DNA from 2 places in the Desulfuromonas sp. TF genome. Region 2 is predicted to be linked to the other one. Evidence: riboswitches for the same ligand, from Rfam matches in the RefSeq annotation. Region 2 holds a riboswitch; the other holds the start of a gene.
What was found. A riboswitch is a leader RNA that binds a small molecule or an ion and turns the genes downstream of it on or off. The one in region 2 is predicted to bind molybdenum cofactor.

Region 1 (15,643 bases), on a different contig from region 2:
GGCCACGGCGGAAAGATCGACTGTCCCCCGATGCAGCTCGGCGCGTGCTAGGCTGGAGAAATTGAGCAGGGCGTTGATGAGCCGGTTCATGCGCAGTGTGCCGTCGTAGATCTCCTGGAGGTAGCCCATGCACTGCTCGTCGAGCTTTCCGCTGCACAGCTCCCTGAGCACCTGGCTGTAGCCGCTGACGACGGTCAAAGGCTTGCGCAGATCGTGGGCGATGGTGTAGTTGAACGCCTCCAGTTCCCGGTTGGCGCTCTCCAGATCGGCGTTCAGCCTCTTGATCTCCTCTTCCGCCCGCCTGCGGTCGGTGATGTCGCGCAGCGTGACGACGGCGAGAATCGCCTCACCCGACCTGTCCCTCACAGGCGTGCCGTTGAAGCTGGCGATCCATGTTTTCCCCGTCTTTCTGTGCCGGAGGCGCATCTCGCAGTCGGTAAACTTTGCACTTCGGAGTACCCGGGCCAGCGGCCACTGCTCGATCGACACCACCCGTCCATCGAGTTCGGACAGTTCGAAATCCTCCTGGAATCGGTGCAGGTGCCGCCGAACCTGATCGAGTCTTTCGAAACCGTGCATGTCCAGCGCCGCCTGGTTCATGGTCATCACGTTCCCATTGAGGTCGGATATCACGACCCCCTCGACGATATTGTTCAGCACGGCGTCGAGTTGCACCAGCAGCCGTTGCTTTTCCTCCAGCGCTGCCTGTCGCTCACGGTAGATACGGGAGGCCTGCCGTTTCTCAATGTACAGAAGGATGGCTCCGGACGTCACGAGCAGCGAGGCGACGAGCGCCCCGAGGAGGACGGAATCCTGAAGAAGATCGCCCAGTGCCTCCCGCCGGTCGACCTTGGCCACCAGCGCCCACGTTGACCCCGGGACGGGACGGTAGGCGGAGAAGACCGGCTCTCCCCGGTAGTCCAGCCCCTCCATGGTCCCGGAGAGCCCCTTGGCGGCATGGGTGGCCGGCAGCATGGTTTCGGCGAGTGGGCGGCGCAGCGTGAACGCCGTCCCCTTGCGGTGCCGCGGCTCGTTCAGAAAGAGGACTTCGTCCCCTTCCTTCTGCACGAGCAGGGTTTCCGCCGTTTCACTGGGAGTCGGCCAGAGCTGGATGAAGGGATAGAGGAACTCCTCCGGATCTATCTTGAGGACAAAAAGCCGAGCGGCTCGCTGCCGGGGCGGTCCGGGTCGGCCACGGCTGTGTAGAGGCTCAGCATAACCTCGCCGTCTCTGCCGGCGCGATGGAAGTCGAAGAAGAGGGGACCGCTTCTCGGCGGCGCCCCGAGGACCTGTTCGAGAACGTGGGGATCGAGAGGGCCGGAATCGGGCACCGACGCCCGCACTGCTCCCGTACGGTCGAGAAGAAGGACGTTCTGGTACCCGTAGTCTTCCCGGAAGCCGTCCATCCACGCCTCGATCTGTCTGCCCAGCCGGGTGTCCTCCGGTCCGGCGAGATAGTCTCTCAGCGCCCGCGCCGTGAAGGGATTGCGCGAGAGAGTGCGGGCGTTGTTGAGGTGCTGGCTTCGCCATGTCGCGATCTCCCGCACCTTCAGTTCGGCGATGCCGGAGAGCTGGTCCAGAGCCCTCTCTGCCAGGCTCTGCTCCCGCTGCAGGTAGAAATGCGCCCCCGTCGCCGCGATCCCCCTCGCCACAAGGACAAAGATCGCGAGCAGGAGCAGGCGGATATCGACTGGTCTTTCTCTGTTCACATGTAGTTCCTGCTCACGGCGCTTCCTCTTGGTCGGGTCGGAGTCGGGCATGAGGCCTCCGCTGATTCGATTACCGCATGGAGCTGCAGACCGCAGAGGTCATGGTAGCCTCAGTTTGCCGGATGCTTGGGTGGTCCGGGGCGCTGCCTAAACCCCTAAAAAACAAAAAACCGCAGGTCGGCTAAAATGCCGGACATGCGGTCTGTTATCCTGCGCATATTCGTCGATGCTCGCAAGACCCTTGAATCACTTCAGCCCTCCAACAAATCCATCAAAATAAAACTACCTCAGATGTAGACCTTTCGCCATCATCGGTCAACGGGTCGACAATCTGATAAATTGTCCCGCCTAGCCCACGATGCAACATTGGGGCTAAAAGGATTCATTTTCACGAGCCCTGATTTATCTCACTCTCGCCCTGCCGATGGTGTTGGCATCGGTCCCGAACCAGAAACTGTTCGTGGGCTTATGGAACATCATGTTTCGCACCACCCCGCCGCCGCTTTCAATTGGCACGGCCGTGGTGAACGTTTCGGTTTTCGGGTCGAACCCGACAAAGCGGTTCGGCTTCAATCCCGTCTCGACAAACCAGAGCCTGCCTAGGGCATCGGCGCCCATGGCATACGGTCCCGATGCCCGACCGCCAGGCGTCGGCCATTCTTCGACGGCTCCAGTTCCAGGGTTGTAACGGCCGAGATAGCCCTGGGCAAAGTCAACGTACCAGACCATGCCGTCAGGGGTTATAGCCAGGCGGCGCGGGCGGGACTCGCTGCGAGGCAGACGGATTTCCTTCACTCTCCCAGTTGACGGATCGAGGGTTCCCAGAGCGTTCGTGCCGAACAGCGTGAACCAGGGCAGGTCCCGGGAGTCGACGGCCAGGCCGTAAGGCCGTGAACTGGAACTTTCCAGGTCGTAGAGTGTGATCTTCCGCGTATCACGCTTCAGAAACCCCACCTGGTTTCCGTGCTGCACGGTGAACCAGATATTGCCTTCCCTGGTGAAGGCCATGGTATGCGGATCTCGATACCCATCGCCGGGAAGTTCGAAGATTTTCCGATTGCCAGTCTTCGGATCGATCAGCCCGATGTGCCGGACCCGGTTGCCGGCGTACCAGGCTCCGGCTTCGTCCACAACGACCGTATGCGGGCCCGCCCCGTCTTCAAGATCGTACCGTTTGAACTCCCCGGATTTCGGGTCGAACGTGGCGACATAATCCCCTGCCTGCCCCACAAACCAGACCTTGTCTTGCGGGCCATACCAGGGATCTCGCGGGCGGGTATTTTCCCATGGCACCATCCACTCGGTGATCTCTACGGTCGGACCGGCAGCCATAGCGGTCAGTGCAGGAAAAGGGAACAGTGCAGATTCCACCCATAGCGCCAGGACAACCAGGACACGGTACATGGATTGCTCCTTTCATTTACCCGGTGGAAGCACTATTGCTGCCCAGATCCGCGCAAGTTTCCTTCCTCCAATTTTAACAAGGCGGACAATCGGGTGCAATTTGCCGCCCGGGGCCCGGGCCGTTCGGGGGCTCGAAGGGCCGGCCGGCTGAATCGGCCCGCGACAGGGAATGGTTAAAGGAACGCATGAAGCAACTCGTTAGCAAATTATGACTCTTGTCCTTTTCTAAGGACGGCCTTGTTTAAAGCAAGAAGGCCGTCCCATACCGGGTCAATGGGGGGCATTTTGTCAACGGCCAGATAAAAAAAAACCCTGGAGATCAGGAGGGTACGTCCCCAGGGCAAAAAGGAAGCTGCGTCCAGCTTCCTGTAAATATTTATGTTATTTTACAATAGTTTGCAGTTGAAGTCAAAATGGGCGCTGCCTCTCTGGGCGCTACCTCTCCCCCAATGCTTTTCTAGAGGACGAACCCATTATTGCTTGTTGGCTGGTCATATTGCATGGTAAATTCACCACACCAAGGGCCGGGGAGGGTCTGGTTTCTTGGCAGGACAAAAGGGGCGACCGGGCAGTAGTGACGACTGCAGCTCGGTCGCCCTCATTCTTCAATAACCCTCAAGCAAACTCTCAAGTTTCCTGAGACATACGAAAACGCCCGACCTGGTTTCAGGCGGGCCTTATTTTGTCTCAGATATCCTTATGATTCAGCACAGAGGTATTCTTTAAGGACAACGCCAAAGTGACTTAGAATTTCATCGGGCCGATTCAATCCCCGGCTCACTCCGCCTCTTCCCCATGCGGCCTCCAGCCAAACACGGCCTTCCTAAGCTCGCACCGATCCTCCGGAGAACTCAGATCCCCATGGACGAGGAGGGCCCGGGCCGGACATCCTCCGCCGCAGTGCCCTTTCGCCGGGCACCCCCGGCAGGTCTCGATCGTTTCGGCCCGGTGGCGGCAGGCTTCGAGCAGCCCGCTCCAGAGAGGAACGGCTTTGGCGATCGTCTCGGACAGGGGCCGCTCGAATGCTCCAGGGGCGGCGAAGGCTTCCGAGTGCAGCAGGGCGCAGGGAAAGAGCCGGCCGTCGGCGGTGAGATAGAGGGTTTCGACGAAGGAACAGCAGCCCGATGTCCCCTGATCGCGGCCGAGCCACCATTCGATGGCGGAGAACCTGCCCAGCTTGTCGTACAGCTTCCGGAATTCCGCATCGTGCCGGTAACGGTCGAGCAGATCGGTGTACTGGGAGGGGAGCGGCGGCTGGAAGGGGGAACCGGAGGCCCGGCCGTGGGAAACCAGGGTCGAACCGACGACCTCCTTCACCCCGAACCAGTCCGCCAGATAGAGCAGGCCGGGAATCTCCGCCATGTTGTGGCGCATCTCGGTGAAGTTGATCGTGATCTTGCGGCCGAAGCCGCTTTCGACCAGGCAGTCCAGTCCGGCCAGGGCCGCCGCGAAGGCGCCTTCTCCGCGGATTTCGTCATGGGTTGCCGGCGTTCCCCCTTCCAGACTGATCTGGAAGGAGAGCCCCTCGAAACGCAGGGAACGCAGGGCGTCGGCATCGCGGTGGGTCAGAAGGGTGGCGTTGGTCTGCAGACGAAGGGAGCGGAGCGACGGCTGGCGGCAGAGGTCGGAGACGAGATCGAACCAGTCGGGTCGGGTGAGGGGCTCGCCGCCGGTCAGACAGATCTCCTCACCTCCCAGGGCCAGAAACTCTTCGACCACTCTGCGGACCTCGGCGACAGGCACATGCCCGGGACGGGGACTCTCAACCAGGCAGTGGGCGCAGTGCAGGTTGCAGTCCCCGGAGATCGCCAGGAAAAGGGTCTTCGGGAGCTTGAGGCCGGCCCTTCGGAGTGTCTCGACGGCCGACCTCTCTGCTTCGGGTCGAATCGGCATCGGTGCGGCCTCGAGTCTGGAGCAGGTCAGGAAAAGATCAAAAGGTGACTTCCTCGATCTCCATATCGTGGAGGTTGATGGAAAGCTTGCGGTTGCGCAGGAGCGTTCCTTCGCCGAGGAGCACCTTGCAGGCTTCGGCAGCCTCCAGGCTGGCGACCACCGCCGGTGTGAAGGAGGGATTGCCGAGCTTCTGCTCGATCCCCTTCCCTCCCTTGAAGTGACGGTAGATCTTCGCGACGCTGTCCTCGCCGGGATAGACGGTGGTGATGTGTCCGTACCATCCGGCGATGGCCCCGTGAACCAGGGGAATCTTCAGGCGGTCGCAGACCTCGGCCAGCTCCAGGCGCACCGGAATGCTGTCCACGGCATCGATGACCACGTCCATGCCGTCGAAGAGATTCGCGCCGTTCTCGCGGCTGAACGCCTCCCGGACGGGCAACAGCCGAACCGCCGGGTTGATCTGGCGGATTCGCGCCTCGGCCGCATCGACCTTCGCCTGGCCCAGGTTCTCGACCGAAGAGAGAAGCTGCCTGTTGAGATTGTGCTCCTCAAAGACGTCGGGATCGATCGCCGTGATGCGCCCCACCCCTAGCCGGGCCAGCTCTTCGAGGATATATCCCCCCAAGCCACCGCACCCGACCACCGCCGCCTTGCTTCGAAAGAGTTTCAGCTGCTGGGGGAGGGAAATCATGTGCCGGTTGCGCTGATAGCGGGCCGGGAGGTATCCGGCCTCAAGGGCCGCCTCTTCGACGGCGGGGCAGGACAGGTCGAAGCGCGCCATCGCCTCCGCCTGCCGGAGCCAGGGCAACAGGTCGCCGTCCGCGTGCTCGGCCAGAAATTCTCTCACCATCGCTTCACCCTCCTCCCAGCAGGGGGAAAATGGCCAGGGTTTCGCCGTCGGCCATAATCCGTTCCAGATCGACATGCCGGCTATTGACCAGGAGAATGCCGAGTTCCGACTCCGGGATCTCCAGCTCCCGCACGATCTGCCGCACCGTCGTCCCTTCGGGGTATTCCCGGTTTTCGAGGGTGAATCGGCCGGTGCGGAAAGTGGCAAAGAGCTTGACGGTAATCTCCATGATTTACTCCTCGAATAGGACGCGCAGAGCGACGGATTCATCGGCCGGGGCGCTCCGGAGTGATTCCTCGAGAAGCCCCGGGTCGGCGGTGCGCCCCTCCAGCAGGATTGAACGGCACCCTTCCCAGAACCCCTGCGGCTGGGCGGCCAGGAACTCCGCGAGATCCGGGGCGGGAAGCCGTATCCCCCTGGCCAGGAAACCGGGTCCGAGTTCGGCCATCAGCAGGTTGAACAGCTTGACTCTGATCTCGCCGTTTCCCTGCGCGCCGTCACCGGCGAAGTCATGGTGGGTGATGTCGCTGCGCATGGCGGAGTAGTAGCCGCCGCACCGCATGGTCGCCCCGACCAGTCCGGGCATGGCGGCCGAAAGCGCCAGGGTGGCCCCGGCGGCGATCCGGCTCGATGCGGGATCGTCGATGGCCCTGGAATTGAGAAATATGGTGGTGATCCGGCCGCTCAGGTAGTCGGGCCGGATTCCGAACTGTTCGCAGAGGAGTTCCCGGATGCTGAACCCGACCCGCGCCCGGATGGTGAATCCCTGCTGCAACAGAGGGAAAAACCACCGAATTGGATCCGGATCTCCCGGACGCCGGGGCGCGAATACGAGGTTGATACTTGTGCTGCGGTTCTCTTTAACCATGAGCTCAGGAATTATCCTTCGATGGGATCACCGGCCAGGTGGCTCAGGTTGCACCCGCGGCAGGTTCCGTAGCGCGCCGGCAGTTGGACGATATTGACGGTGCAGCATTGGGGGCAGAGCCAGGAGGCATACCCGTCAACCTCCCGTCCGGCGAGCTCGCCGAACAGCCATCGATAATAGGCTTTCCAGTCATATTCCGGAGTCTGTCCGGCTTTTTCCACCAGCTGTTCCAGCAGCAAGAGTCCTCCTGGAGGGGGAACGATAACATGTGTTCGACAACTATAACATTCTCATGATTCCAATGGAAGATCGCGGGGGCGGATTCAAACCCGCCCCCGCGCGGGTCTGCTTTACCAGTTGAACACTTCGTCCAGCTCCTCGTCCTTCATGGAGAATACCTGGTTGTGGGGCGCGATCGGGTCGGTATAGAAGAAGCGCGGCAGCCGGTCGTCCTCCTTGGAAAAACCGGCGCGCTTGTTGAAGTCGCGTTCGGCGGAGAGGACCTTCTTGCCGAGATCCACCACGCCGTCGGCCGTAAGCTCGGTGCCGTAGAAGGCGTTGAGCATGTCGAGCAGCGCCTGGAAGGTCTCGGGCTGGTCCATGATCGCGAAGGCGATGAACAGGCACATGCCGGTGGAGTCGATGGCCGCCGTGGCGATCTGCAGGTTGCGGGAAAGCTCCACCTGCCCCTCGGTCTTCAGCGGATCGACGTCGCCGCCGACCTTGAGGATGTTGGTGGCGATGGCGTAGCCGGCCGTGTGGTCGGCGCCCATGGTGGTGGTGGCGTAGGTCACGCCGATCCCCTGGATGGGACGCGGATCGTAGGCCGGAATGGCCTGGTTCTTGACCACCGGCACCTTCTCGACGCCGAACACCTTGCCGGTGATCCCCGCGCCGCAGCCAAGGATGCGTCCCAGAGGCGTCCCCTTGCCGACCTCTTCCATCAGCCGGATGGCGCCTTCCTTGTCGCCGAACTCGATCAGCCCGGCATCCATGGCGACGCCGATGGTGGCGCCCATTTCGATGGTGTCGAGACCGATGTTGTCGTCCATGAAGTCGAGCTTGGCGACGGTGTCGAGGTCGTCGATGCCGCAGTTGCCGCCGTGGGCCCAGACCGTCTCGTATTCCGGCTGCTTGGTGAGGTAATGGCCGTCCTTGTCGTTGTAGATACCCGAACACTGGATGACGCAGCCGCGGTGGCAGCCGTGGGTGGCGGTCCCGCCGCGCTTGATCTCCAGCTCGGCCAGGGCTTCGCCGCTGAGCTTGGCACCGGTGGGGAAGACCCCGGTTTTGAAGTTGTAAGTCGGATAGCCGCCGGCCTCGTTAAGGACGTTGGTCAGCACGTTGGTGCCGTACGCGGGCAGCCCCTCGCCGGTGACCGGATGCTTGCGCAGACCCTCGACGAACTTGCGGTTGGCGTCTCGGTACTTCTCAGGGTCCTTCGGGGCGCGATGCTTCATGCCGGCATCGTCGAGGATGATCGCCTTGACCTTTTTCGAGCCCATGACCGCGCCGACGCCGCCGCGGCCGCAGTGCCGGGTGGGACGCAGTTCCGGGTCGGTGCAGGCGATGGAAGAGCCCAACAGCAGCCGCTCGCCGGCCGAGCCGATGGACATGTAGGCGACTTTGTCGCCGTACTGCTCGCGCAGTTTGGCAACCGTCGGGTAGTTGTCGAGCAGCTTCAGGCTGTTGTCGACTTCGACCTTCACCCCGTCCTTGTTGACGATGATCTTGTAGAGGTCGTCCCCTTCCGGCTTGCCTTCCAGAATGATGGCGGCATAGCCGATCCGGGCCAGCACCTGGGCAGCCTGGCCTCCGGCATTGGATTCCTTGATGGTGCCGGTCAGCGGGCTCTTGCAGCCGACCGAAAGGCGGCCCGTCATGGCTCCGGTGCTGCCGCTGAGCATCCCGGGAGCGATCACCAGCTTATTTTCGGCGCCGAGGGGATGGCACAGGGGATGGACTTCCTTGTTGATGATCAATGAGGTCGTGGCACGGCCGCCCAGACCGGCATATTCGCCGACCGGCTCCGTGGTAATCTTCGGACCGCCCTTGGCCCCCATGTCGATTCTGACTATCTTGTCCATTTCCAAATTTCCTTTCTTGCCACTGTTTACGACTTCTCCTTTCCACCAGGGAGGCAAAGCCGTTTCCGGCCCTACCCTTAGGCCTTTCGCCTTGGGAATTCACCTTTAGGCAACCAGGCTCGGAGATAACGAATATCGTTCAGGCACCGGTCGAAGCGGCCGTACAGTAGTGCAACCGGATGAGCTTTTTTGATGCAATGTGGATGCCACATAACAGAACATCGGTTTACAAATTTATATCTCGCACTATCAGGGTGTTGCATCAGTATATCAAAGATTCAACAGGTTAATCACAAACACTGTTCACTTATATCGATGGGGAATTTCGAAACACTTCCCGCGAAAAGGGGAGCTCCCGTCATTCGGCAGGGTGGGGATATTTACCCCTGTGGTGATTTTTTCCCTATCCATCAGACAACGGCCGGAGAGATGCGCATGCGGTAGCTGGCGAAGCTTCCTTGTCGGATGCAGCCCCAGAGTACCCCGCCGCCGTAGGCCAGTTGCTCCAGAAGATAGTAGAAAAAGAAGAAGGGAACCAGGAGCTTGGGCCTGCGCACGTGGTAGTCGACGCCGCCGACCCAGAGGAAGACAGCCGCCGCCGGAATCCCCAGGGAGGGGAACAGGGCAATCATAAGCGAAAGAGGGAGCAGGTAATATCGCAGGAGATGATATCCCGCGTAATAGGCCAGGCTCGCCGCCGCCCGGCCCCTGGCCAGAAGAACCTCCCCATAGGACAGGGGGATGCCCTGGCGGGCGATCCGTCGATGCGCCAGGGCCGCATCGCTCAGCAGCAGGGCCACGGCCGCGGCGAGGGGAAGGCCGTTCAACAGTACGATACCCGATGCCAGCAGACCCACGATGAGGGCGAGAACGGGAGGAAAGACCATCTTCTTCTGGCGAAGCGGGTGCAGATTCTGCAGCATCCCTTCCGAAGTCCCGTACTCGAAGCGCCGCTTCATGAAAGCCTTCAGCCGGCTGCGGTGCTCATGCCAGACCCGCCCCCGCGGAAGATAGACGATCCGGCCTCCGGCATCGCGCATCCGCCAGGTCAGGTCGACGTCCTCCCCGACCCTGAGTTCCTGCCGGAAGCCGCCGAGGGAGGCAAAGGCACTGCGCCGCACCAGCAGGTTGCAGCTCGGCAGATAAAAGGTATCCTCCCCGGCATCGCCTGAGCGCTCCCTGCCGCCGAGGTTCAGGCTCGACATGACCGCCTCGTAGCGGTCGAGAGGAGAGGCGCTGTGCAGACCGTCCACCCAGCCGCCCACGGCGCTGACCTGCTCGTCCTCGAAGGCGCCGATCAGCTCTGTCAGCCACTCGGGTGAGGCCGTGCAGTCGGAATCGATAAAGGCCAGGATTTCCCCGGAGGCAAATCCTGCGCCGGTGTTGCGCGCCGCCGCAGGCCCCCTTCCCACTCCCCCCGAGGTGACCAGGAGGGCGCCGAACTCCCGGGCCACGCCCGGAGTCCCGTCGCTGCTGCCGTCGTCGACGACGATGACCTCGAGCCTGTCCTCCGGATACTTCAACCGGACCAGGGACTGCAGGCAATTCCTCAATTCCCCGGCGCGGTCCTTCACCGGGATGACGACGCTCACCGAAGGGTAGGTTGCCGCCTCTCTTTCGGCAGGCAGGTCCTTTTCGACGAACCCTTTTTTGGCCAAGGCTTCGAGAGCCTTCGCTTCGGCTTCCGAGGCGGGGGAAGCCCCTTCCGACGCCATGCGCCGTACCAGGGCCAGCAGCGACGGGTTCAACCGTACCGTGCGCAGCGGCCTGGAGCTCAGCAGGAACCCGCCCTGCTCATTTTCCCTGATGCTGACGCCTTCCCTGATCCGGTAAATCATCCGCCGCTCCCGCCGATCAGCCCTTCGGCCTTGAAGATGTCGAGCAGCTTATCGGCCGCCTTCTCGGCGGATACCGAATGGACCTTGCCTTCCCTTGGCTTGATGCCTCCGGAGAGAAGGGCCAGGATCCGCTCGAAGGCGGGCAGTTCGGCATCGGGGGTGACCACCCGCCGGGGATTGGGCCGGGGGAAGAGGCATTTTTCCTTCCCCAGAACGGACCCGGCGGCTCCCAGCTCCCGTGGTGAAAGACCGAGTTCGGCGATGCCCCAGGATTCAATCGATGCTCCGATCGACCTCATCAGGGCGTCCTGTCCCGGATAACGCGGATCGCAGCACCCGTTTTCGAAGAAAACCGCGCAGGGCATCTCCGCCCGCACCCGCTGCCGGGCGCCGCGATCGCTCTTGCGCAGGACCTCCACCTCGTTCCCTTCCCTTTCCAGAGCGACGGCCCCTTTGACATAGGGAAGGTCGAGATTGGCCGCCGCCAGCGCGGGCGCCGGATCGTCGCCGCGATCGAGGAGAGCCTCTCCTGCAAAGATGAGAGCGGGGCGCAGAATCCGGATAATGCGCTGCACCACCCGCGCGGTGGCAACGTCGTCGCCTCCTTCGAAGGAGGGATTCCACACCCGCACGGCGCGTTCCGCGCCCATGGCGAGTGCCAGACGCAGATGGTCGGCAAGCCTCTCGGGACCGACGGCAACGGCCGTCACCCTTCCGCCGGCCGATTCGGCCAGGACGAGGGCCTGCTCCAGGGCGCAGAGATCCGCCGGGTTGGCGAGGCGCCGCAGCCCCCGGTCGCGAATCCCGTACCCGTCGGCCGTCAGCCTCGCCGGCGGCCGGGGATCGCAGGTTTCGCGCAGAAGAACCAGAATATCGAGAGTGTTATCAGCCATGGAAATTCCTCTTTCGATTGCGGGACTTGTAAAAACTCGGGTTTTTCAGGCTGATCAAAAATGTCCAGATGCAAGGCGCCTGAAATCCTGAGGAATAAGGCGTACCTGGAAGGTACGTCGTTGACGAAGGATGAGGGAAACGCCGCAGATGGGCGTTTTTCATCAGCCTCCTACGTCATCCGGTATGAGACCCCGAATCCGCCCCGGGGGTAGCGCCAGCGGGTAAAGGCATCCCTGGCGCAGACCACGTAGCAGGTGCCGCATTCGAGACAGCCGTCATGGACAAAGGTCATCTTCCCGTCCTCTTCCGACCAGGTGTAACAGCGCGCCGGACAGGCGTTGACACAGGCTCTCTGGTCGCACTTCTTGCAAATCTCGGTGTCGAGGACGATGTGCGGTTCGCGGTCGACGTTAAAGCTGGTGGTGTCGAAAATTTCATCGGGATTGATGTTCATAGTGCTCTCCATCCGGAATAGACATCGGCCAGCAGGTTCTTCAGGCCGACTTTTTCCCTGGCGGCCCGCAGCAGCACCTTGGTCATGGTGTCCTTGGGAGCGCCGTCGATGCGGTAAATCTCGTCCATGAGGCCGCAGACCATCTCTGGATACTGGGAATAGATGCGGTCGTTGTGCAGCATCCCGGGGGTGCGGCGGTAGAGCTTGAGGTCCTTCAGAACGTAGCTCTCTTCGAGCATCCGCCGGTAAACGGCCAGCCCGGCCCTGGAGAAGTCTTTTTTGGCGTGCGCCTCGACGGCGGCTTTGCCGGCCAGCACCCCCGACTGGGTCGCCAGGTTGATTCCCTCAAGGTTCAGGCCGGTGACGATGCACATGGCCGCGGCATCTCCGGCCACCAGGATGCCGTCGCCGACGATTTCCGGCATCATCTCGTAGCCTCCTTCGGGGACCAGATGGGCCGAATATTCGAGCAGCCGGCCGCCCCGGAGCATCTTGGCCATCTGCGGCTGCTTCATGAATGCGTTGAGGAGATCGTAGGGGGTCTTGCCGCTCTGGCTGAGGCTGCTCAGATGCAGCACCAGGCCGATCGACAGGGAGTCGTAGTTGGTGTACAGATAGCCGCCGCCGCGCACCCCCTCCGTGCAGCCCACGATCTCGTTGGAGGCCCCCTGGTCGCGCACCAGTCCGAAGCGGTCGTCGATCACCTCCTTGGGCAGGTCGACCATCGCCTTCACCCCGACCGCCTGATGGGACGGATCGAACTTGGGACGGCGCAGGCCCGCCTTCTTGGCGGTGAAGGAGAGGACCCCGTCGGCGGCGATCACCACCGGGGCTCTCAGCTCGGCGCCGTCACGCAGCATGGTGACCCCGACCACCTTCCCTTTTTCGATGACCACGTCGTCGACGGTGGAGCGGGTCAGCAGGGTCGCGCCGGCTTTCACGGCCTCTTCCGCCAGCCAGCGGTCGAAGCGGGGACGGTAGATGGTGTAGCCGTTGTAGGGGGGGCGATCCGAGGCTTCGGTGTCGAAATTGACGTTGAAGCTCGACTCGCCGGTCATGAAGGTCAGGGATTTCTTGACGATATGGCGCTCCAGGGGGGCCTGGTTCCAGAAGTCGGGAAAGGCCTCCTCCAGCGCCGTCAGGCGGTGCAGGACCCCGCCGAACATGTTCTTTTCGCCGGGGAAATCGCCCCGCTCCAGCAGCGCGACTTTGAGCCCGGCCCTTGCCATGGTCAGGGCGGCCGACGATCCGGCCGGCCCCGCGCCGACTACGATGGCGTCAAATGATTGTTTCATGCGGCACCTCCCACGGCTGATTTGACCCGCTCGACGAGCAGGGGCAGGACGTGCCGCAGATCGGCGACAAACGCCTCGTCGGAATTGGGAAAGATCGGCGCCTTGGGGTCGAGGTTGACCGCGACGATTCTCTTCGAATCCTTGATTCCTCCCAGGTGGTGCATGGAGCCCGAGATCCCCAGGGCCAAGTAGAAACGGGGAGCCACCGTCTTGCCGGTCTGCCCGACCATCCTCTCGAATCCGGCGAAGCCCAGGTCGTAAACCGGCCGGGTCACGCCGAGCGAGGCATTGAGCAGACGGGTCAGCTCCCGGACCTGTTCGAAAGTTTCCTTGTCGCAGCCGAGTCCGACACTGACCATGACCTCAGCCTCCGATACATCGACGGTCTGGGGATCGGGGGGAATGCGTTCGAGGATGCGGCTCGCCCCGGCGGCTACCGGAGCCGAAGGGCGCCACCATGCAACCTGGGCTTCGCCGCGCCGCATAGCGGGAAGCACCACCGCACTCAACACCAGCGGGCTCATGGTTAGAACCAGCGGAGACGTTCCGTCCCACACTTTCGTCTCCGCCACCTGCTCGCCGAGAACCCTCCGGCTCATCTTCAGGCCGGCCTCGTGCTCTTCGTAAGAGATCGCTTCGGTAAAAAGGGCGGCTTTCAGCTGCGAAGTCACAAGCGGCGCCAGGGTTCCCCCCAGATCATTGTGGGGAAGGAGCACCAGCGTGGCGCCGAGTTCCGATGACGCCTGGGCCAGGAGTCTGCCCTGGGCTTCCAGGCTGTCGGCGACCCCGGGGGCGCTCTCGATCAGCGTAACTTTTTGGACGCCATAGGGAGCCATTTCTTCAATGGTCTCACTTCCGGCGCCGGCAAAGCTGATCGCCGACCAGCCGCAGCCGAGCCTCCCAGCCAGCCGGGAAGCTTCCGACAGGACGCCCCTGGCGGTTTCGTCGATCTCTCCGCAGGAGAGATCGACGAAGACCAGGACCTCCCCGGGGAGGAGGGTGGAAATCCTCTCTGTCATCAGATCTCCCTCCCGATCTTGTGTCCTTCCCAGATGGCCATGTCAACCTTGCGCGGAGCCACGCAGTCGCCGATGCGATGGAGTTCCTTCACCTTCCCCTTGAGCGCGAAATAGAGTTCGTCATCGACCGCCTGTCCCATGGCCAGAACCACGGTATCGTAGCCGCCCCATTCGTCCCACTCGTTGGAGTAGACGTTGAAGCCCTTGATCGTCTTGGCGCCGGCCTCGCCGCCCACCTCCATCACCGCGATGTCCGGAGTGAAGGAAACCCCCTTCTTCAACAGCCGCTGGCGGGTCAGATAGAGATCCTGGGTTGGGCCGAGTTCGGCGCCTATGAACAGACTGGAGCAGATGATGTGCACCTGTTTTCCCTGGGTGGCGAGGTACTCGGCAGTGGCGGTGGCCCGGTGGTGTCCGTCGTAATCGATCAGGCAGACCTTCTCGCCGACCTCGACCTTCTGCTCGAGAACTTCCCATACGTTGCATACCCCGGGGCCGTCGGCGCCGCCGACCGGGTGCGGCTTGGGCCGGCTGCCGGTGGCGATGATGACCGCATCGGGATCGGCCTGAAGGATCATCTCCGGGTTCGCCTCGACCTCGAGCCGGACCGTGACCCCGGCCTTTTCGACCTGGTCCTTCTCATTGCGGATGATCACGCCGAACTCATCGCGGCCGGTTCCCTTCATCCCCGTGCGCACCTGGCCGCCGAGGGTGTCGTTGCGGTCGAGCAGGGTGACGTCGTGGCCACGCCGGCCGGCCATCTTGGCCGCCCACATGCCGGCCGGGCCGCCGCCTACCACCGTCACCTTCTTCTTCACCGGGGCCGGTTTGAGGGTCCCCTCCCCCCACTTCTTCTCATAGCCGATGGGCGGATTCTGCACGCAGCCGATGGTCTTGTTCATGCCGATGCGGCCGATGCACCCCTGGTTGCAGGCGATGCAGTAGCGGATGTCTTCGAGCCGCCCTTCCTCGGCCTTCTTCGGCAGGTAGGGGTCGCAGATCAGGGCGCGGCACATGCCGATCATGTCCGCCTGGCCGGCGGCGAGAACCTTCTCCGCCATCACCGGATCGTTGATGCGGCCGGTGCAGAAGACCGGCAGCTTGATCTTTTCGCGCACCCCCGCTGCGAGCGGAATGGTATAGCCCAGCGGGGTGTGCATCGATCCTTCGACCAGGTAGAGGTTGTAGAAAGTGGCGATGGAGAGGTCCATGAAGTCGATCAGCCCCGAGGCCTCGAAAAGAGCGCAGATCTCCTGGACCTGGGCGAGGTCGAGGCCGCCGGGAATCATTTCGTCGGCGCACATGCGGATGCCGAGGGTGAAGTCGTCGCCA
Region 2 (15,643 bases):
GCGATCAGCTCGATAGCCTTGATGGCGCAGGCGTCGGTGATCGGGGTGGCGATGGTGGAGACGTAGGCCTCGACGGCGTGGGTCAGGGCGTCCATGCCGGTGGCGGCGGTCAGGGCGGCGGGTTTGCCGACCATGAGAACCGGGTCGTTGATGGCGATGTTGGGGGTGCAGCGCCAGTCGACAATGGCCATCTTCACCTTGGTGTCGGTGTTGGTGATGATGCAGAAACGGGTCATCTCGCTGGCGGTGCCGGCGGTGGTGTTGATGGCGACGAAGGGGGGCATCGGCTTGATGGTTTTGTTGACCCCTTCGCAGTCGCGGATGTGTCCGCCGTTGGTGGCGACCATGCCGATCCCTTTGGCGCAGTCGTGAGAGCTGCCGCCGCCGAGGGAGATGATCGAGTCGCACTTCTCGTCCTGATAGACCTTCAGGCCGTCATGCACGTTCTTGTCGGTGGGATTAGGCTCAGCGCCGTCGAATATGACGACGGAAACGCCGGCTTCCTCCACCTGCTTCTTGATCTGGTCGGCCATGCCGATTCCCGAGATTCCCTTGTCGGTAACCAGCAGCGCCTTCTTGGCGCCGAGTGCCTTCACCTGCGCGCCGGTCTCCTTGGAGGAGCCGACACCCATGAGCGAAACGGTAGGGATGAAAAATCCGAAAGTCTGGTCTGCTAATGCCATTGTCCTGTTCTCCTTTTTTTGTTGGGGAATTCATTGTTCTGCCCGGACCTGCGCCGCAAGCAGATTAAATAAAACGATGGTTGGGTATACAGCAACAAGAATGCCATTTTCTCAACCAGCTATAAGCTGTTGAATATATAACAAATCTCACCCGGTAACGAAGGGATGGCTGAGAATGTCTAGTTGTTCAATCATGGATCTCATGGTTCCATTTTGGAACGAAACGTCCTTTATTGTTCCCCTTGAGCTGGTTGTGCCGATCGGGTTTTGGTGAGGAACCCGACATATACTCTAAAAAAACGAGTTTGCGCCGCGGATTTCCATTTCCCACTGGACTTTCTCCCGCAGACGGGAACACCCTGCCGGACAGACTTCGTGATTCGATCGGAATTTATTTGTGGTAAAAAGAAGAACAATTTTTTAGAATGGCGTATGGTTTGTGCATGAGAATTGCAAAACTGATTGATGCGAAAACATAAAACTCCGAACCGTACCGCCTAAGGGTCAGACCTACGGCGGACGGTCCGGGCCCTGCTGGAAACGGCACGGCCTCCCATTGTGGAAAGGAGACCTCTGGCTTCGCATGTGCGTACAGGCGAAATCGGCAGGGCTCTTCCACCAGGGAGAGCCCTTTTTGATGGCGTCGCAAAAAGTTCGCCCTACGGCGTTACGGCGTTTTTTCAGGACCTCGACATACCTGATGTATGCCTTCGCCCCTGAAAAACCACCAAGCCTTGTAGGACGAAATTTTTGCTTAGCCATCTTCTGAGTTTTTGCGAGTGCATCCTTTTTTATTCTTTGTTTTTCAAGATGGATTGTCTTGAATGGAGTTCCTGAGCGAATCGCTGCGCGCCGCCCTGGCGATGGTCCTAGCCGCCGACCGGGAGGTGGTGCATGCTGTCTGGACCTCCGTGTATACCTCGGGTTGCGCCATCGTCCTGGCGGCGCTGATCGGGATTCCCGCCGGCACCGGCCTCGGCCTCGGCCGCTTCGCCGGGCGACGGGCGGCGGTGACGGGGCTCAACACCCTGATGGCGCTGCCGACGGTGGTGATCGGGCTGGTCCTCTATGGCCTTCTCAGTCGCCAGGGGCCGCTGGGAGCGTGGGGCCTGCTCTTCACCCCGGCGGCGATGATCGTCGGCCAGACGGTGCTGGCGGCTCCGATCGTCGCCAACTACACCCTGGCGGCGGTCGCCGGCGCCGACCCCCGCATCATGACGACGGCCCTGACCCTCGGGGCGGGTCGCTTCCGTGCCGTCTGGCAGTTGCTGCTGGAGATCCGCTTCGGCATCATCGCCGCCGTGGTCGCCGGTTTCGGACGGGTCATCGCCGAGGTGGGGGTGGCCATGATGCTCGGCGGGAACATCCGCGGCTACACGCGGACCATGACCACCGCCATCGCCCTGGAGACGAGCAAAGGGGAATTCGCCTTCGGCCTGGCCCTGGGAATCGTCCTTATGGCGGTGGCGCTTGTCGTGAATCTTTTTCTGAACCTGCTGCAGCAGCGATAGCTCCTATGGAATCGATTCTTGCCGTACACAATCTGGAGTATCGCCGCGGGGACGGGGATTTCGCCCTGACCATCGAGCGGCTTGAACTGTTCTCCGGAAGGGTTCATCTCCTTGCAGGTCCCAATGGGGCCGGCAAAAGCACCTTGCTTCAGCTCCTTGCCCTGCTGCTGCCGCCCGATCGGGGAGAGATCCTGTTCGCAGGCGCCGCCGTAAAGGGAGCGGTGCAGCGACATAAGCTGAGACAGCAGATCACCCTGGTCGAACAGTCCCCTTTCCTGTTCGACACCACCGTCAATGAAAACCTCGCCTTTGGCCTGCGGCTGCGGGAAATCCGCGGCGATATGCAGCGTCACCGCATCGCCAGGGCTCTGCAGGCAGTCGGGCTGGAGGGTTTCGAATCCCGCCGCGCAAACACCCTCTCAGGCGGAGAGACGCGGCGGGTGGCCCTGGCCCGCGCCCTGGTCCTGAAACCCAAGGTCCTCCTCCTCGACGAGCCGACGGCCGGTCTCGACCGCGAATCTCTGCCCCTCTTCGAGAGCTGCCTGGCCGCCCTCCCCGGCACCGGGGTCTCCATCATCATCTCGACCCATGACATCGACCAGTCCCGCCGACTACAGGGACAGGTCCTCCACCTCGAAGCGGGCCGCCTGGTAGCGGCAGCCGTTCCGCCTTCCAAGTTCCGCACAATGGAGAGTTCCTCATGACCATCCGTTTCGAAGATGCCCGTTCCCTGATCCTGGAAAACGTCCCTACCCTCGGAGTTGAACGGGTGCCGCTTCTCGATGCCTCCGGGCGGGTCCTGGCCGAAGATGTCATCGCCCCCTGGCACATGCCCCTCAGCGACAACTCGGCCATGGACGGGTTCGCCGTACGTGCCGCCGACTGCGAAAGCGGAGAACCCCTCGTGATCACCGGCTACATCCCAGCCGGAGGCCGTCCCGAGCCGGCCGTGGTCTCCGGCGGTGCGGTCAAGATCATGACCGGGGCGCCCATTCCACCGCAGTGCGATGCCGTGGTTCCTTTCGAAGAGGCGGAGGAGTCGGGGGAGACGGTGCGAATTCTGGCGCCCGTGACCCTCCGGCAGCATATCCGCTTCCGCGGCGAGGACGTCTCCCCGGGAGACGTGATCATCCCGGCCGCCACCGTGATTCGCCCCCCCGAGGTCAGCATGCTCGCGTCCATGGGAATGGTGATGGTCCCCGTTCATCGCCGGGCGCGCGTCGCCATTCTTTCCACGGGGGACGAGCTCATCGAGCTTGGGCAGGCGCCGGCGGAGGGTAAGATCATCAACTCGAATTCCTTCTCCCTTGCTGCCGCGGTGCGGGAGTGCGGGGGCGAGCCGGTGATGCTCGGCATCGCCCTCGACACTCCCGAAGATCACCGGAAGAAACTGGCCGAGGGGCTCTCCTGCGACGCCCTGATCACCTCGGCCGGGGTGTCCGCCGGAGACCGCGACTTCGTCCGCGACGTGCTGGCCGATCTTGGGGTGAAGCAGCTCTTCTGGAAGGTCGCCATCAAGCCGGGAGGGCCGACCGCCTTCGCCCTCAAGGACCGCACCCCCGTCTTCTCCCTCCCCGGCAACCCGGTCTCCACCATGATCACCTTCGAGGAGTTCGTCAGGCCGGCCCTGCTGAGAATGATGGGGCATCGCCGGGTGGTGCGCCCCTTCGTGAAGGCGACCCTGAAAGAGGACGCCAGGAAGAAGCCCGGCAAGGTCAATTTCATACGGGTGAGGGTGGAGATAAAGGAAGGGCGCTACATCGCCTCCACGGCCGGCGACCAGCACACCGGCATCCTGCGGACGATGGTCAATGCCAACGGACTGGCCGTCCTGCCGCAGGAGGCCTCCTTTTTGCCTGCCGGCACCGAAGTGGATTTACAGATCCTGCGCGAAGAAGTGGCGATGCTGGAGAAATAGGCGAATAGTGGCTGTGCACCCATGTTTCAGGGCTGATCAAAAATGCCCAGGTGCAAGGCGGACGAAATCCTTCGGAATAAGGCGTACCTGCAAGGTACGTCGTTGACGAATGATGAGGACAACGCAGCAGATGGGCGTTTTTCATCAGCTCCTTTAGTGATCGACCGCCAGCATGACGTTGGAAGCCTTGATCACGGCGTAAGCTTCCTTACCTTCCTTAAGATTCAGGGCCTCCACCGCATCCTTGGTGACGATGGAGGTGATGGTGACGCCTCCGGGCAATTCGAGGAATATCTCCGAGTTGACCGCGCCGGCCACGATTTTCTTTATCGTCCCCTTGAGGCAATTGCGTGCGCTCAGTTTCATTTCGCTCCTCCGTTCCGAAAAGTGTTTCCCTCTTGCTCAAACCATATCAAGGGGAAAGCACTTTACAACGAGGGCGCTCTCGAACGCGCCGGAAATGACTCCCAACCGGCAGGTATGATATCTTGATCAACAGGAGATGCCGTGAACATCAGTAAATTCGTCACACCCGAGATCATCTTCGGCCGGGGCTCCCTGAGTCAGATCGGCGAAAGCGCAGCGCGCATAGGTGCATCGAAGGTCTTTTTGGTCAGCGATGAGGATGTGATCCATGCCGGCTGGGTCGATCAGGCTCTGCACTACCTGCATGCCTCCGGCCTGGAAACCGAAATCTTCTCCTCCCTCACGACGAATCCAAAGGACTGCGAGGTTACCGAGGGGGCCTTGAGGTATACGGCTTCCGGCTGCGACGCCATCGTCGCCGTGGGCGGCGGCAGCCCCACGGACGTGGCCAAGGCGGTCGCCATCCTGGCCAGCAACGGCGGCACTCTTCAGGACTACGAGGGGATCAACCGGATCATACGGCCGCTGCCGCCGATGCTGATCGCCCCCAGCACCGCCGGGGCCGGCTCGGAGGTGAGCCAATTCGCCATCATCGTCGATACCGCCCGCAAGCTGAAGATGTCCATCATCTCCAAGTCGCTGGTGCCCGACATCGCCATCGTCGACCCGGAGCTGCTCAAGACCAAGGACGCCGTGCTGGCGGCGGCCACGGGACTGGACGCCCTGACCCACGGCATTGAGTCCTACGTCTCTCTGGCATCCACCCCCCTGACCGACATCCATGCCCTGAAGGCGATCGAACTCATTTCCCGGAATTTGCGCCAGGCGGTGGCGGACCGAGGGGACATGGAGGCCAACACCAACATGGCCATGGCCAGCCTGACCGCCGGGATCGCTTTTTCCAATGCTATTCTCGGCGCCACCCACGCCATGACCCACCAGGTCGACGGGCTCATCGACCGGCATCACGGCGAGACCAACGCCTCTATTCTCCCCCACGTCATGGAGTTCAACCTGCCCGCCTGCCCCGAGCGGTTCAGGGAGATCGCCGTCGCCCTGGGAGAGGATGTGCGCGGGCTGGATCTTGCCGACGCCGCCGGACGCTCCATCGAGGCGATCCGCCGGCTCATCGCCGACATCGGTCTCGCCAAGGGACTGGGGGATATCGGACTGGAAGAGAAATTCATCCCCCTGCTGAGCCGCAACGCCATGAAGGACGCCTGCCTGGTGACCAATCCGCGCAACGCGACGCTGGAGGACATCGAAGCCATTTTCCGCAAAGCGATGTAAAACAAACGCAAGCTATAAGCTGTAAGCTGCAAGCTTTAAGATTAAAAGCTTCTGGCTTACAGCTTACAGCTTCCAGCTTACAGCTTGGATTTATGAAAAACAGGGAAAAACTGCTCGAACAGCTGACCGGTGTCGACTCCTCCAAGCTCAACTACTATGTCGAGCTGAAAAAGCGCAACCAGGAGGTTCTCACACAGAACAAACGCCTGGAGATCCTCCATCAGCTGGCCCGGGACATCAATATCGACATGTCGTTCTCCGACATCATCGGGCGGGCTTTCGTCAAGCTGCCTCAGACCCTCCCCTGCGACTTTCTCGGTCTGGTCACGGTGAAGGAGGGAAATCTGACGCTCAAGGCGATGATGCCGGAGGATTTCTGCCGGATTGACGACTTCCCGGCCCAATCTCCTTCGCTGAACGTCATCCGCAGTAAAAAAGCGGAGATCTTCCGGTTGACGCCGGAGGAACTCGGTCATGTCCGGATCGATCCTCGGTACCCCGACCCTTTGCGGACGTTGGCGGTGGCGCCGATGTTCAAGCGGGAAGAGGTGATCGGCGCCCTCATCGTCGCCAGCGCCGTCGAGTCAGCCTACAGCGAGACGGATCTCAGCTTCATTCAGCATCTGGCCGACCAACTGTCGATCAGCATTCAGAACGCCCGTCTCTACAAGCAGGTCTCGCGGGCGAAGAAGGAGTGGGAGGAAACCTTCAAGGCGGTGACCGATCCGATCTTTCTGGTCGACACAGACTACAACGTCCTGCTCCACAACGGCCGACTGCCGCCTGAGATGAGCGATTCCTGGAACCGCGCGCTCGGCAACAAGTGCTTTGCCAGGCTCCACGGCCGCACCGATCCCTGCCCCGAATGCCCTATCAAGGAGGTCCAGCGGACCGGCAAGCCGGTTTTCCAGCGCTGGCAGACCGAGTCCGGACTGCTCCTCGATCTCTCCTATTATCCGGTCCTCAACGAGGAGAAGCAGCTGGCGGCGGTGACCATCATCCTCAAGGATGTCACCCGCAAGACCAAGATGGAGGCACAGCTGGTCCATTCGGCCAAGCTGGCCGCCCTCGGCGAAATGGCCGCCGGGGTTGCCCATGAGCTCAACAGTCCGATGACCGTCATCATCGGCACCGGACAGATGCTGGCCCGGGAACTGCGTGATGAGGCCCTCGACGATAAAGCCGAGGTCCTCTCCGACATCATCAACTGCGGCCTGCGCTGCAAGCGGATCATCCAGAACCTGCTGACCTTCTCCCGCCAGGATCAGCTTCCAGCGACGGAGATCGACCTCAACGCCGAGGTGGAGCGGGTGCTGAGCCTTATTCAGTACCAGATCAATCGCAACCAGATCCGCATTGTCGAGCGCCTGAACCCCGACCTGCCGAAGATGCTCGCCAACGGCCCCCAGATACAGCAGGTGCTGACCAACCTCCTGGTCAACGCCCGGGATGCTCTGACGGAAACCGAGCATGAGGAAAAAATCATCGAAGTTTCCACCTTCCTTCGCGGGGAGGGGGGGGGAAAGTCCGTGGTGCTGAGTGTACGGGACAACGGAACGGGGATTGAAGAGGAGGACCTGAAAAAGATTTTCACGCCCTTCTACACCAGCAAAGAGGCGACCAGGGGAACCGGCCTGGGCCTTTCGGTGAGCCTTGGAATCGCCGAGTCCCACAACGGAACCATCGAGGTGGAGAGCCGGGCGGGCGAAGGGAGCACCTTCTCCCTCGTCATTCCACTGGAGAGGCAATAAGGACAGAGGACAGAGGACAGAGGACAGAGGACAGAGGACAGAGGACAGAGGACAGAGGACAGAGGACAGAGGGGAATTTGCCATCTTCGCCTTCCATGCTCAAGGGTTTTGTTTTGGCCGTCACCCGTCCTCCGTCTTCTGTCATCAAGGTTTTCAAGAACGAAGGTGATACTGAATTGACCCCGATCCGGATACTGATTATCGATGACGAAGCGGATGTCTGTACCTTTTTTCGTCGACTGCTGACGCGGAAGGGGCATGAGGTCGTCACTGCGGAAAACGAACGGGAAGCGGTGCGCGCGATCGAGTCGACCGGCTTCAATGTGGCCATGGTCGATCTGAAGCTGCCGGACACCGACGGGCTGACTCTTCTGCAGAAAATCAAGGCCCGCCAGCCCGGCTGCGAAGTCCTCATCATGACCGGCTACAGCACGATCAAGACGGCGGTTACGGCGATCCAGCTCGGCGCGTACGCCTATCTGGAGAAGCCTTTCGACGACATCGGTGAAATCGAGGCGCTGGTCGAAAAGGCGGCCTCCTATGCCCTGAGCCACCAGTTGGGGACGCATGTCGAAGAAGAATGGTCGGATATCGCCCGGGCCGTCGGCTTTCAGGTCGGCAATTCGCCGGAGATGCGGCGCCTGACTTCCCTGGCCTTCAAGATCGCCTCCAAGAACATCAACGTTCTGATCCAGGGAAAAACCGGGACCGGCAAGGAGGTCCTGGCCCGCTTCATTCACGCCGCCTCCAACCGGGCCGAGCAGGCCTTCATCCCCGTCAACTGCGGGGCCCTTCCGGAAAACCTCCTCGAAAGCGAACTTTTCGGCCATGAAAAAGGAGCCTTCACGGGCGCCGGCCAGACCCGGCGCGGCATCTTCGAACTGGCCAACCGAGGCACGCTCTTCCTCGACGAAATCGGCGACGCCAGCCCGCAGATCCAGGTCAAACTTCTGCGGGTCCTCGAAACCGGGGAATTCATGCGGGTGGGGGGAGAAAAACCGATCAGGACCGACGTGCGGGTGCTCGCCGCCACCAACGTCGACCTGGAAGGGGCGATTCGGGATAAGACCTTTCGAGAGGACCTCTTCTACCGCCTCAACGTGGTACGCCTTTCTATCCCCTCCCTGCACTCCCGGGCTGAAGACATCCCGCAGCTTGCGGAGCATTTCATACGGCAGCTCAGCCCCGAATTTCGCCTCTCCCCGGGCGCTCTGCACCAGCTGCAGGGGCATCACTGGCCGGGGAACATCCGCGAACTGGCCAACGTCCTCAAAAGGGCGGCGGTCCTCTGCCAAGGCGACACCATCCTGCCGGCGCACCTGGGCAGGGCCCTTGAAACGCCCTCTTCCGGGAAATCCGGAACGGCGTCCCCGGCCTCCCAGGAACGTCCCCCCCTCGCAGAATCGACTTCATTCGAGAGCTTCTGGGAGCATTACGGCAAGGAAGATGTTCTCGAGGAGATGAGCGCCGGCGAACTGAGCCAGATGCTCCACTCCCTGCGCGGCCTCGAAAACAGTCTGGTTTCGGTAATGCGCAGAAAAGGTTTCGGACCGCCGGCCCAAGAGGCGCTCAGGGAAAAAGAAGTGGAGACCATCAGAAAGGCCCTGGAGACGCATCGGTGGAACATCACCGAGACGGCCCAGGCACTCGGGATCGCCCGCAACACCCTGCACCGGAAAATAAACAGATTCAACCTGCGGGATTCCTGAAAAAACAATTTTACCGCAGAGAACGCAGAGGCCGCAGAGACAACCGATGGCTTTAACAGGGTTTTCCTCCGCGAACTCTGCGGTGAGATCAAATTTTTTGAAGCAAGGAGCCATGCCGTGCCTGAGAACAAACTGGTCTGCCCCCATTGCGGTAAGACGGTTACGACCTACCGCAACCCTTTCCCCACCGTGGACATCATCATCCGCCATGAGGGGAAGATCGTCCTGATCGAACGGAAAAACGAACCGAAGGGGTGGGCGCTTCCGGGCGGCTTCGTCGACTACGGCGAAAGCCTGGAACAGGCGGCCATCCGTGAGGCGGCTGAGGAAACCGGGCTGGAGCTGAACGATCTCCGCCAGTTCGGGGCCTACTCCGATCCAGACCGGGATCCACGCCAGCACAACATCTCCTTCGTCTTCACCGCGGAAGGCCGCGGAGAGCTGTGCGGAGGCGACGATGCGGCCAGGGCGGTGGTCTTTTCCCTGGACGAGCTCCCCTCACCGCTCTGTTTCGACCATGAAAAAGTTCTTACCGATTACCGCAACTGTTTATTTTCAACTGGAATCAAGGAGAAGAGATGATGAAGATCAAGGCTTTATCTTTCGTGGCAAAGTCCGGAACCGGCAAGACCACCCTTCTGGAGAAAGTGATCCGGGAACTGAAGGACCGTGACTACAGGGTGGGAGTCATCAAGCATGATGCTCACCGCTTCAACATCGACCATCCGGGCAAGGACAGCTACCGGCTCACGGCGGCCGGAGCGGACACGATGCTCATTGCTTCTCCGGAGAAGCTTGCCCTGATCAAGCAGCATCCGGTCTCTCCACCCCTTGATGAGCTGCTGGCAACCTATTTCTCGGATGTGGACATTGTTCTGACCGAAGGTTTTAAAAAAAGCGGCCTGCCCAAGATCGAGATCAATCGGCGGGAGCGCAGCGCCACATTGATTTGCCGTGGAGAAGAACATGATCCTACGCTCATCGCCGTCGCCAGCGATCAGTCACTGGAAGTAGATGTGCCGCTGCTTGATCTCAACGATACGTCCGCAATCGCCGATTTCGTCGAAGAGAGATTTCTGAAGTAACATCGAAAACTCCCAAAAGGTCATCAATAATGGCGACTCCGCTTGCGATGAAGATAATTTTTTATATGGTATTTATCTGACGCTTTTTTCGCCAGCCGGAAAGGACGGAGAGATGGGATTTTTTGACAGGATGTTCGGAGAGAAGAAGGAGTACCCGGAACTCGACCCATACAGCCCGACCTTGAACTGTCTGGAAAAGTTCCGGCCTCAGCTGGAGGCGTTATCGGCGGAAGCCAAACAACCCCTTGAGGTTATCCCCGGTGACGAGCGTGCCTTCGTATTCATCGGCAAGCCTCCGAAAAAATTCGGGATCGCCTGGATTGAAGAGGGGCAGGTCAACAACCTCAAAAACCGCGTGGATCCACAGAAGGTGCAGGCGTTGGCCGAACGTCTGCGGAAAATCTACGAAGCTAATCAGCAGGATGAAAGATTTTCCGCAAAGCTTGGCACCTGCAATCTTGTGGTGACGCCATCGGACAAATTCCGCAACGAGCTGAGAGAGGTCATTCAGGAAGCGACCCACTGAAGCTTACGCTGTTTTGAGCGTTTTGCCCCGGTTCCGGAGAACGGGGTACCGGACGCAACTCTCATTTCAGGCTGGCGAAAGATGAGAGACGCATCACCGGGGCAAGCGCTCCTTTTCCGTTCGGCGGCCACATTCATTGAGAAACCAGGTCATCCCCCTCCTTATTTCTTCAAAGCTCTTTCGATATCCACCATCTTCCCGATGAGGATAAGCATGTCGCTGTCCTTGATGACATAGTCGGGGCGGGGAACGGCGATGAATCGGTCGGATATCATGTCCTTTACCGCGATGACAGTGACCTGGAATTTCTTCCTGAGATCGAGGTCGATCAGGCTCCTTCCGATGAAATGACCGGGAGGATCGACCTCGGAGATCGAATATTCTTCCGCAAGAGGGATGAAATCCAGGATATTCGGGGTGGCCAGGGCGCGTGCGGTTTTGGCGGCCATGTCCTTTTCCGGGAAAATCACCTCCGTCGCTCCGACCTTCTCCAGGATGCGGCCGTGGTCCTCGCTGATGGCCTTCACCAGGATACGCGGGACCTTCATTTCTTTCAGGTAGAGAGTGATGAGGGTGGAGAGATGGGATCGCTCGCCGGTCGATACGACCACCGCATCCATTTCCCCGATCCCCTGGGCGAGGAGGAAATCCTTCTTCGACGCGTCGCCCAGGATGGCGTAGGAGGAGCAGTCCTGGACCTTCTGGACCTTCTCCTTGTCCGTATCGACGGCGATCACCTCCATGCCCTTCTCGTAGAGATTTTTCACCACATGGAAACCGAAGTTTCCCAGCCCGATGACGCAGTAGCGCTTTTTCATGTGATTATCCGATCATTATGTTTTCTTCCGCATACCGGGCCGCATAAGGTTTGCGGCGCCCGGCAATCGAAAAGGCCATCGTAAGAAGACCGACCCTTCCGACGAACATCAGAACGATGATGATGACCTTGCCTGCGCCTGCCAGGTTTCCCGTAGCCCCCAAGGAGAGGCCGACGGTGGCGAACCCGGAGACCGTCTCGAAAGCGTAATTCAGAAATTCGCGCGAGAGCTCGAATTCCACTTGGCTCTGGGCGATCAGCAGTCCGAAGAGGGCGATTCCGATAAAAATGACGGCCAGCAGGACCAGTGTGAGAGCCCTTGTTACAATCTCGTCGGGGACGGAGCGCCGAAAGAGGTTGGTGTTCGGATTCCCTCTGAGCCGGCTGTAGAGAACACCCAGGAACAGGGCAAACGTCGTGGTCTTGACGCCGCCACCGGCCGAGCCGGGGGAGGCGCCGATGAACATGAGGAACATGATGAGGAAGAGCGTCGGAGTTTGAAAGGCATTCAGGTCGATGGTGTTGAAGCCCGCGGTGCGGGCGGTCACCGACTGGAAGAGCGCGGTCCAGAATCCTTCCGCCACAGTCATTTCGGCGAAGGCGTGGCCTGCCTCCAGCCATCCGATGAGGACCGTGCCGTAGAGGATCAGAAAAACCGAGGTCAGCAGAACCACTCGGCTGTGCAGGGACAGCCGGGTGCGCTCCGTTCGCCGCCGCCGGATTCCCACCCTCAGCACTTCCTGGATAACCAGAAAGCCGATCCCCCCCAGGATGATCAGGGCCATGACGGTCACGTTGACCAGGGCATTGCCTCGATAGGCGACCAGACTGTCAGGGTAAAGGGAAAACCCCGCGTTGCAGAAAGCGGAAACGGAATGGAATATTCCCGAGTAAATGCCCTCCGCCAGACCGAGATCAGGGATGAAGGCGAGGGAGAGAAAGAGGGCGCCGACACCCTCGATGACGATGGTCATGAGGAAGATTCCCTTGATCAGCTCCGGCAGGGAGCCGACCGGCTTGTGCATGAGGGTCTCCTGAAGGACCCATCGGCCCCGCAAGCTCACCCCGGCCCGCAGATAGAGGAAGAAGTAGACGGAAAACGTCATGATGCCCAGACCGCCGATCTGGATGAGACCGAGGACCACCATCTGTCCGAACAGGCTCAGCCGGGTCCCGGTGTCCACCACGATCAGGCCGGTCACGCATTGGGCCGAAGTCGCCGTGAACAGGGCGTCCAGAAAGGAGAGCGCCTCGCCCCGGGCGGCCAGGGGTGTGGACAGAAGGAGCGCCCCCAGGAGAATGGCGGCGGCGTAGTACACCATGATCGATTCGCCGGGCGAGGGGTTCTTCCACCGGCTTTTCAGGGCTGCAAGCATTTACCCGTCCCGTCCTTGCTTACCATACGGCCAGTGTTCGGCCGACCTTGAATTCACTGGCAATTTGAGGCTTTGTCAGCCAGGACGGGGCCATTCTACACAAAATGTCTTTCCAGGCCAAAGCAATTCATTTTAGGGGAAGAATCCTCTTTCTATCCGGCAAAAGGGCCGGTTCATCCTTTTCCATCAGGGGCAGCGTGAAATGAACGCGCGTTCCGCTGCCAGGTTCGCTCTCGACCCAGATATGCCCGCTGTGGGCCTCCACGATGCTCCTGACGATGTGCATTCCCAGCCCAAAGCCACTGACGGCGGTCATCGACGCGTCGACCCTGTAGAACTTTTCGAAAATCCGCTCTATCTGCTCCGGGCCCATGCCGATCCCCTGATCCCCCACGGTCACCTGGATCTCACCATCGGTGCGCCGTGCACTGACCGTGATGCGTCCGCCCGCCGGTGAAAATTTCACTGCGTTGCTGAGAAGGTTTTCCAGGACCTGCCCGATCTTTCCTGCATCCAGCGAAAACCGAAGAGGCGAGTCCGGCAGATCGAGGACGAAGTCGTGCTTTTTTGTTATTTCGCGGTAGGATGCAACCGCCTCGTCGATGAGGCCCACGAGATCCTCCGGAGACTTCTTGAGGACGATCAGATGTCCCGCACGAAGTCGACTGAGGTCGAGGAGGTCGTCCATGATCTTGGCGAGAATCTCGGACTTCTGATAAATGAGTTCGAGGAATTCTCTCTGTTCCTCGGGACTGAAGGCATATTCGTCCTTGTGCTGAAGGAGTTCGACATACCCCATGACCGTCGTCAGCGGCGTGCGCAGCTCGTGGGCGGCGGTGGAGATGAACTCGTCTTTCAACTGATCGAGCTCGCGCTCACGGGTAATGTCCTGCAGCAGGGTGATCGTCCCGCTCAGCCGCCCCTCCGCCGTGCGAACCGGCATCGACCTAACCTTCAGGGTCTGAACGCCGGTCCCCTTCCGCGTCCCCACCTCCCACTCGACGGGCCCCTGTTCCTCTCCGCGGGTGCGGGTAGCGGCAATCTGCTGTCTGACCCTCTCTTCCGGCAGCAGGGCATCGACATGCCCTGAGGGGATGGCGGAGAAGGGGATTCCCAGCAGGCGCTCAGCGGCTTGGTTCATCAGGACGACTCGGCCTGAGAGGTCACTGACCACCAGGCCGTCTCCCACCGACTCGAGAATGGCATCGATCTTCTCCCGGGCCTCCTCCGCATTTTCAAAGGCCCGCTTCTGAGCCTCCTCCGCCTTCCTGCGCTCGGTGATGTCCCTGGTTAGGCAAAGGACCGCCGGCTCGCCCATGAAATCTACCCGGCGACCGCTGATCTCCACCGGCAGGAGGGAACCGTCCTTGCGCACCTGAACAGTCTCCATCCTGGCGCTGCCCTCACGCATAACCTTGTCGATGTAGTCGGTGATCCGTTGGTGCTCCTCCGGGGCGTGAATATCGTGTTTGGTCAGGCGCAGCAGTTCCTCCAGGCTGTATCCGAGGTTGCAGTAGGTCTGCGGGTTTGCTTCGAGCAGGCGGCCGTCCGGGGCCACGAGCACGATGGAGTCGAGGGCGCTTTCGAAGATGGAGCGAAACTTCCTCTCCGAGGCCTCCAGAAGATTGCGGGATTCAATTTCCCGCAGACGTCCGCTTCCCAGTCTCGCCAGCAGCTTGGCAAAACCGGAGAAGAACCCGATAACATCCTCGACCCGTTCCCTGCTGATGACGGGGACCGTCCCCACCGCCTCCAGATAGGGCTCCTCGTCCATGCCGAGTTCCAGTGCCTGACGGCGAAATCGCTCCAGGTCCGGAGCCTCGTAAAAGAACTGCGAAAGAAAGAGCGTCGCCAGATGCTCTCCCTCGACCATGATCGGAAATCCGATATGCACCAGGCCGTTGCGGCAAAAGGATTCAAAGTACTCGCCGGCGGCGGGGGGACGGCCATCCCGGATGAAGTGGGAAAAATCGGTATCACTGTCGATGCAACGCTGCAGGGGGACTGGAAAACGACGATGAAAGTAGGTGCAGACTTTTTGCCATCCGCAAGTGACCAGCACATTGCCTTCCACATCGACGATGGACATCGGCAGTCCCGAGGTCCGGGAGAAGCTCTGTATCAGCGGCCGAACGATGTCGAGATCGATCAGATCGGCAAAGCTGAGGGTCATGGCGGTTCTCCAGGCTGACCGGCTTTTGATGGGGTACCCCTAAGACAAGAATATCCCTTGCTTCACCTCATGCAATTAATTCCTCCTTATTATGGAAAATCTCCTTCAGGCAAGCCGCTCCAGCCAATTTTTCTCGCACTCGCAGAATCGCTCAAACAGGCCGGCGCCCCAGATATAGAGAGGGTGGGCGTCTCGATCAGCCCTGATCCGCCGGCAGAATTCCGGCACCCAGGGATGCAGCAGAGCCTGGCAGAAATCGCCCTGTTTGCGCACGGCCGACCGGGCCTCTTCGACATCGCCCCGGCCCAGGGCTTCCTCCTCGCACTCCACAAGAAAGTAGAGGAATTCCAGTTCGGTCGGGAGATAATCGGCCGGCTCCACGGAGCCGTCCACCGAAAGCTCCTCCCCGCGATAGGCCGCGGCGACCGACTGGGTGGA

Region 1: another riboswitch for molybdenum cofactor. It lies ahead of DTF_RS0115165 (aldehyde ferredoxin oxidoreductase family protein); the one in region 2 lies ahead of DTF_RS0110630 (ABC transporter permease).

Annotation. Positions count from the first base shown of each region.
Region 1 covers NZ_KI421422.1:31,642-47,284, forward strand. Annotated here, with positions in the region: gene DTF_RS25670 (histidine kinase dimerization/phospho-acceptor domain-containing protein) at 1-1,068, opposite strand, end outside; gene DTF_RS26660 (cache domain-containing protein) at 1,140-1,760, opposite strand; gene DTF_RS0115135 (lyase) at 2,112-3,113, opposite strand; gene DTF_RS0115140 (radical SAM protein) at 3,891-5,006, opposite strand; gene DTF_RS0115145 (HesA/MoeB/ThiF family protein) at 5,044-5,856, opposite strand; gene DTF_RS0115150 (MoaD/ThiS family protein) at 5,861-6,085, opposite strand; gene DTF_RS23830 (hypothetical protein) at 6,089-6,724, opposite strand; gene DTF_RS0115160 (hypothetical protein) at 6,736-6,963, opposite strand; gene DTF_RS0115165 (aldehyde ferredoxin oxidoreductase family protein) at 7,075-8,811, opposite strand; molybdenum cofactor riboswitch at 8,831-8,948, opposite strand; gene mftF (mycofactocin biosynthesis glycosyltransferase MftF) at 9,222-10,649, opposite strand; gene DTF_RS0115175 (electron transfer flavoprotein subunit beta) at 10,646-11,542, opposite strand; gene DTF_RS0115180 (ferredoxin family protein) at 11,713-11,997, opposite strand; gene DTF_RS0115185 (FAD-dependent oxidoreductase) at 11,994-13,292, opposite strand; gene DTF_RS0115190 (electron transfer flavoprotein subunit alpha/FixB family protein) at 13,289-14,311, opposite strand; gene DTF_RS0115195 (mycofactocin system FadH/OYE family oxidoreductase 2) at 14,311-15,643, opposite strand, start outside.
Region 2 covers NZ_KI421420.1:4,585-20,227, forward strand. Annotated here, with positions in the region: gene DTF_RS0110625 (iron-containing alcohol dehydrogenase) at 1-683, opposite strand, end outside; molybdenum cofactor riboswitch at 1,153-1,268, shown strand; gene DTF_RS0110630 (ABC transporter permease) at 1,508-2,194, shown strand; gene DTF_RS0110635 (energy-coupling factor ABC transporter ATP-binding protein) at 2,200-2,898, shown strand; gene glp (gephyrin-like molybdotransferase Glp) at 2,895-4,112, shown strand; gene DTF_RS0110645 (molybdopterin-binding protein) at 4,266-4,478, opposite strand; gene DTF_RS0110650 (iron-containing alcohol dehydrogenase) at 4,620-5,768, shown strand; gene DTF_RS0110655 (ATP-binding protein) at 5,861-7,519, shown strand; gene DTF_RS0110660 (sigma-54 dependent transcriptional regulator) at 7,696-9,228, shown strand; gene DTF_RS0110665 (NUDIX hydrolase) at 9,346-9,810, shown strand; gene mobB (molybdopterin-guanine dinucleotide biosynthesis protein B) at 9,810-10,313, shown strand; gene DTF_RS0110675 (hypothetical protein) at 10,426-10,839, shown strand; gene DTF_RS0110680 (TrkA family potassium uptake protein) at 11,001-11,657, opposite strand; gene DTF_RS0110685 (TrkH family potassium uptake protein) at 11,662-13,032, opposite strand; gene DTF_RS0110690 (PocR ligand-binding domain-containing protein) at 13,160-15,205, opposite strand; gene DTF_RS0110695 (molecular chaperone) at 15,311-15,643, opposite strand, start outside.